One region of the Candidatus Merdisoma sp. JLR.KK006 genome, then DNA from elsewhere that is predicted to be linked to it. Evidence: predicted binding sites of a transcription regulator. Region 1 holds the regulator's gene; the other holds the start of a gene.
The links. The regulator NrdR, encoded in region 1, represses ribonucleotide reductase genes. The targets are predictions, from matches to a motif close to CACAANATNTTGTG.

Region 1 (3,421 bases):
AAGCAGATATTGAAGAAGAGCGGCGGCTCTTTTATGTGGCTATGACAAGGGCGAAAGAGCTTTTGTATATTTTTTCAGTGAAAAAGCTTTTTAACCGGAGGGCGGAACGGTCACGTTTTTTGGAGGAATTGCTGGAAGAAGAGCATATCACTTGTTGAATCAGCAGTCCAAACTTGTTATACTAAAATAACAGACGGGCTGCTTTTTTGTCTTTGAGGGGAAATAGGTTTTTATTGGTTAGGATAAGCTGACGGTTATTTTTCAAGATATATGGATACTTAAGAGAGAAATGGGGGAATAGGGAATGTTTTTTGCTTCATTGACAGAATGGACCTTTCATAATGTGCTGATGCGGATGATAACTGCCTTGGTTTTGGGCGGACTTATCGGCATTGACCGTGGAGCCAAAAAAAGAGGCGGAGGTGCAAAGACGGATGCGGCAGTCTGCATGGGAGCCGCTATGGTGATGATGACGGCTCAATATATGGATCTTCAATTTCCGGGAGCAACGGACATTTCACGAATGGCCGCTCAGGTGGTGAGCGGTGTGGGATTTCTGGGGGCAGGCTCTATCATTGTATCCGGCCGGCAGGTGAAAGGACTTACCTCAGCGGCCAGTATCTGGATCTGTGCCTGTGTGGGTCTGGCAGCGGGGATTGGCTTTGTGGACGGAGCTGTTTTGGTGACAATAGTTCTTCTTGTGGGGCTTCATATTCTGCCTTTTATTGAGGAGAAGGTTTATCTCTATTCAAGATACGCACGCTTGTATGTGGAAGCGTCGGAGAACCGGACCGCTTCCGTTCTTTTGCATAAGCTTAAGGAGGATGGCTGTAAGGTTGATATGTATGACGTGGATAAGCCAAAGGTTGGAGGGGATTCTTTTACCATACGGATGACCATTTATATTCCTTACAGAGTCGATAAACAAGAGTATTTGAGGAAGCTGTCAGAGACTGATGGCGTGATGTTTGTGGACGTGATATAGTCAATGCCCTTTCTCTTTTTCCAGCTCCACCAAAATAATATCCGGTCCAATCTGCTTGATTTTGCACCAGGGAATCTCGTATTCACAGTCTTTTCCCAGAAGCCCCCAGAGTTTTTCGTTGCTGGAGGTTACAAGGGCCTGGATACATCCGTTTTTGGGATCAAACACCAGATCCGTTACACAGCCTAAGCGCTTACAGTCACAGATATTGATAACATCTTTTTCTCTCAATTCACAGAAGGTCATGGGAAGCTCCATTGGAGGTCTTTCTTTATCTTATGCAGTGCAAAAAAAAGGGTGAAAAGCCTGGAGTTTTGTTTTGCATAATATTTGACAGAAAAGAAAGAAATGTAATATACTTGAGAGGTACTACAAAAGGAGTGCCGAAGATGGAGATTTTACGGCAAATCCGAGAGAAAAAAGGGAGGTTCGCTATGAAGTGTCCATTTTGCAGCCAGGAGAATACCCGGGTCATTGATTCCAGACCGGCGGAGGATAACAGCTCCATTCGCCGCCGCCGTCTCTGCGATTCCTGTGGGAAGCGTTTTACTACCTATGAGAAAATTGAGACGATTCCGATTATTGTGATTAAGAAAGATAACAACAGGGAGCCTTACGACAGAAGCAAGATTGAGGACGGCATCTTGCGGGCCTGCCATAAGCGTCCGGTGCCCCTGAAAGATATCAGCAGTGTGATTGATGCCATTGAGAGCGATATCTTTAATCGGGAGGAACGGGAGATTGACAGCAGTGTGATTGGCGAGATGGTGATGGATAAGCTGAAAGATTTGGATTCTGTGGCTTATGTGCGCTTTGCTTCCGTATATCGGGAGTTTAAGGACGTGAATACTTTCCTGAGTGAATTGAAGAAAATGTTAGATGATAAATAAAGGTTTTATTTTAGACTTATGAAGTATAGAAAGAGATATTAAAATGGCAACAGACAAAAAAGGGCAGCATGGTATGTACCTGCCCTGTTTACCATTACCGTATGGGGGACTGCTTTTGCAGCGACAAAGACTCTGCTGAATCATTATGATGCGCTTCAGGTTATGCTGATGCGCTTCTTTATCGCATGGGTAGTTTTATCTATGCTTACCCGGAAAATCGAAAAGCCGAAGAGCGTCAGGGATGAGCTTGGGATTTTTGCCCTTTCCCTTTTGGGAATTACCTTCTAGTATTATTTTGAAAATACGGCCCTTATTTATACCCTGTCAGCCAATGTAAGCATTATTCTGTCTGCTGTTTCTGGGAGTTTTGGGAAGCTCAGCCTGTTATATTACCTGGAATATGTCTATTGTAGGAGGAATTATTGTGTCGGAAATGCCAAAAGGTTTTTCTTTTTTTAGAAATCTGTATCCTAAAGAATATTTGGAATCTGCCTATGTGATTGATTTTGAAAGCTTATATAAAGAGGGATATCGGGGAATTCTCTTTGATATTGATAATACGCTGGTGTGCCATGACGCTCCGGCGGATGAGCGGAGTATTGGCCTGTTTAAGCGGCTTCATGAGATGGGGTTTGCCACCTGCCTTATTTCCAATAACAAAGAGCCGAGAGTGACGCCGTTTGCAAAGGCTCTTGATACTCCCTATGTGTATAAGGCCGGAAAACCGAAGCGCATAGGTTATCTGGAAGGAATGGGGCGTATGGGAACGGATGAGGATCACACGCTGTTTGTGGGGGATCAGCTCTTTACGGACGTGTGGGGGGCCAATCGGGCAGGAATGTATTCCATATTGGTGAAGCCTATGAATCCGAAGGAAGAGATTCAGATTGTAGTGAAGCGGTATCTGGAGAAGCCGGTTTTGTATTGTTATCTGAGGAGGAAAAAGAGAGGCTTGTAGGGCACGCTTTTGTCGGAGGAAGATTATGGAAAGTGAGTTTGGCAGTTTTAGTAAGAAGGTAACGGTTGTTTCTTTTTTGATGCAGCTGGGGATTGTGATGGTACATATGGATACGGATCATTTTTTTGAACTTGGTACATCAGAAACATTTTCGGATTATCTTTGCCAGTGGATATCTAAGCTATGCTTTGACGGGGGCACTGTGAGTCTTTCCTTTTTTATGATATGTTCAGCATTTCTTCTCTGCTATAATCTGTCAAAAGAGAATATGCTGGAAAAATTCCGGCGGCGGATTTCTTCCCTCTTGATTCCTTTTATTATATGGAATGGAATTGGGATGATTTTTTGTGCTGTGTATTGGTGGAATACAGAGGGCTTTGACATTATTTTTTCCTATATTCCTTTTCAGTTTGTAATGTCCCGATACTGTGCAGTCATGTGGTTTTCGGAAGCGCTGCTCTTTTTTCTGCTGTTTATTCCGGTGATTTTGTGGGTTATGAGGAAAAAAGTTATAGGAGAGCTTGTGCTGTTTGGGTTCTTTGTCTGTGGTTATTTGGAGTGGGGGTTTCTGGAAAAGAATATTCTTCA
Region 2 (3,421 bases), on a different contig from region 1:
GACAGGTCCGCATTGTCACCATTCCCGAAATTGATGTCTGTGCCTGCTGTGCGCCTCATGTCAGCTATACAGGAGAAATCGGTCTTATTAAGCTCACCCATATCCAGACTCACCGGGGCGGCGTGCGCATCTATCTTTCAGCCGGATCACGAGCCCTTGCCGACTATCAGGAAAAAGAAAGGAATACAAAAGCTATCTCTGTCCTGCTCTCAGCCAAAGAAGATGATACTGCCAGAGCTGTTGAACGCCTGAAACAGGAAAATTTCAATCTGTTTGGAAAGATCCTTCAGCTTGAAAAAGCTCTGATTGAACAAAAAGCTGCTCTTGTGCCTGAAGGTACGAAGGATATTGCCTTTTTTGAAAAAGAACTGGATAACAATACTGCCCGGGAATTTGTCAATCTCCTCACCAGGCACTGCACCGGTACTGCCTGTGTCTTCACTGGAGATGATACAGACGGCTACCGCTACATTTTAGGAAGCGCCATAGAGGATGTCCGCCCTCTGTGCAGGAAGCTGAACGAAGCGTTTCAGGGAAAAGGCGGCGGCAAGGCAGAGATGGCACAGGGCTCCCTCCACGGGACCAGGGAGGCCATTGAAAAGATTCTTCCATAAATCGGGGAACTTTTGTTAAAAAAATATCTAAATTTGCTTTTCTTAGCAGCCATCTAAAATAAAAATAAGGACGTAAGCTATATAAAATAAACTTGCGTCCTTAATCTGTTTGCCTTTGATTATTTTTTGATTTTGTCAATATCGGTAAGATTTACGCCCAAAGAAGTTAAAATCTCATAGGAGCCTGTACTTTACTGCACCTTTTACAATTTCGCCGTTACAAGGCATTTAAGCACCTCCCAATCAGCTTCTCATAAAAAGGCATCATCTCCCGCTCTGACACCATCTCTCCCAGCTTCTCAAGCGGAATCCATGCCACTTTGCTGTTTTCGTCCGGTTTCACCTTAAGCACATCTTCTTCATCGGCCTCCAGAAGATAACTCAGATTCAGATGCTGGTGTGCGCTCACATAACGTCCCCGTTTCCAGTGTCCCCAAACAGGCAGAATCTCCAGGCTCTGCGCTTCCTCCCGAATGGGACGAACCTCATGAATACCTGTCTCTTCTTTCGCCTCACGCATGGCTGTCACAAGTAATTGCTCTTCTCCGTCCGCGTGGCCGCCTGTCCAGGACCAGGACTGGTAGATATTATGGTACACCATCAACAGCTTCTCCCGATTCTTATTAAAGATTAAAGAAGAAGCTGTCATATGTGCAATCTCACATTGTCTTGTCCCAATCGTTTCCGAAAACAACTCCAGATATTGCAGCATCAGCTTCCTATCCCGTTCCTCCTGTTCACAGGTTGGCCGGTATTCCCGGATTTGTCTTTGGTATTGGTACATTTACGCCTCCACAAACGCATCCTTGCCCATGCCGCAGACGGGGCACACCCAATCCTCCGGCAGATCTTCAAAGGCCGTTCCGGCAGCAATGCCGTTATCCGGATCGCCTGCCTCCGGATCGTACTCATAACCACAGGGTTCACATACATACTTTTTCATAGCAATCATTCCTTTCTTAATCATATACCCAAAGGGTATGTCCTGCTGCATCCCTTTCAGGATGGATAAACAACTCGTTCTACTAGAATATACCAAAAAATCTGTCTTTATTCCATAGATTTTTTTATTTTTATTTAAATATCTTTCCAAAACTTTTTATTCTATAAAAATCCTTGATTTTTCTTCTGTTTTCCTATACTATCTATACATGCACTGTCGAATGCAGCAAACAATATATTGTAATTGTCATTGACAAAACCACTATATATTGTTACAATAGGTTTCGTCACCATCCATTACAACGATACTAGGAATTGAGGAAAAGTTTTATGAAAATTATTAAAAGAAGCGGTGCTGAGGTTGAATTTGATCCTGCAAAGATCGTCGTTGCCGTTACCAGAGCCAATGATAAGGTTGTTCCCAGTGCGCGAATGACTCCCATCCAGATAAAGCGGATTGCCGAAGATGTGGAAAGTGCCGCTCAGAATATGAGCCGCTCCTTAAGCGTAGAAGAGATTCAGGATATGGTAGAGGATCAGATTATGAATCAGCGTGCCTTTGATGTTGCCAGGCGCTATATCACCTACCGTTACCGCAGAGCCCTGGTCCGCAAGTCCAATACCACAGATGAGCAGATCTTAAGTCTGATTGAATGCAACAATGAGGAGGTAAAGCAGGAGAACTCCAACAAGAATCCCACTGTCAACAGCGTACAGCGTGATTACATGGCCGGAGAGGTGAGCAAGGATATCACCAAGCGTATTCTCCTTCCCAACGATATTGTAGCTGCCCATGATCAGGGAATCATTCACTTTCATGATGCAGATTATTTTGCACAGCATATGCACAACTGTGATCTGGTAAACCTTGAGGACATGCTCCAGAACGGAACCGTCATCAGCGGCACCATGATTGAAAAGCCTCACAGCTTCTCCACAGCCTGCAACATTGCTACCCAGATCATTGCCCAGGTAGCTTCCTGTCAGTACGGCGGCCAGAGCATCAGCCTGACCCACCTGGCTCCTTTTGTGGATACCAGCCGCAAAAAAATCCGGAAGCAGGTAGCAGATGAGCTCCATTCCATCCATGAAGCTGTTACAGAAGAAGAGATTGATACTATCACAGAAAAGCGTCTTCGGGAAGAGGTGCGCAACGGCGTACAGATGATCCAGTATCAGGTAGTAACCCTGATGACTACCAACGGACAGGCTCCCTTTGTGACGGTCTTCATGTATCTGAACGAGGCTCAGAATGAGCAGGAAAAGAACGATCTGGCTCTCATTATTGAGGAAACCCTGCGTCAGCGCTATCAGGGCGTCAAAAATGAAAAGGGAACCTGGATCACTCCTGCCTTCCCCAAGCTTATTTACGTTCTGGAGGAAGACAATATCTATGAGGACAGTAAATACTACTACCTGACCAAATTAGCTGCCAAATGTACCGCCAAGAGGCTGGTACCGGATTATATTTCCGAAAAAATCATGTTGCAAAACAAGATTGATAAGAACGGAGAGGGGCATTGCTACACCTGCATGGGCTGCCGCAGCTTTCTGACTCCCTACATCGATGAAAACGGAAAGCCGAAATACTACGGCCGCTTCAACCAGGGTGTTGTTACGGTCAATCTGGTAGATATCGGCCTCTCCGCTGACGGCGATATTGACCGTTTCTGGGAGATCTTTGATGAGCGGATGGAACTTTGCCACCGGGCCCTTCAGTGCCGCCATGAGCGTCTCACCGGAACCCTTTCCGATGCCGCCCCCATTCTCTGGCAGCACGGCGCCCTCCTTCGTCTGAAAAAGGGAGAAACCATTGACAAATACCTTCACAACGGATATTCCACACTTTCGCTGGGTTATGCAGG

Region 2: the regulator NrdR is predicted to act here: its motif matches at 1,817-1,830, upstream of nrdD (anaerobic ribonucleoside-triphosphate reductase).

The regions. Positions count from the first base shown of each region.
Region 1 covers NZ_JAYMNS010000010.1:55,097-58,517, forward strand. The annotation lists gene VSQ61_RS10040 (ATP-dependent helicase) at 1-158, shown strand, start outside; gene VSQ61_RS10045 (MgtC/SapB family protein) at 305-985, shown strand; gene VSQ61_RS10050 (PRC-barrel domain-containing protein) at 986-1,231, opposite strand; gene nrdR (transcriptional regulator NrdR) at 1,420-1,875, shown strand; gene VSQ61_RS10060 (YqeG family HAD IIIA-type phosphatase) at 2,309-2,833, shown strand; gene VSQ61_RS10065 (acyltransferase family protein) at 2,859-3,421, shown strand, end outside.
Region 2 covers NZ_JAYMNS010000002.1:131,044-134,464, forward strand. The annotation lists gene VSQ61_RS02265 (alanyl-tRNA editing protein) at 1-614, shown strand, start outside; gene VSQ61_RS02270 (NUDIX hydrolase) at 832-1,398, opposite strand; gene rd (rubredoxin) at 1,399-1,557, opposite strand; gene nrdD (anaerobic ribonucleoside-triphosphate reductase) at 1,887-3,421, shown strand, end outside.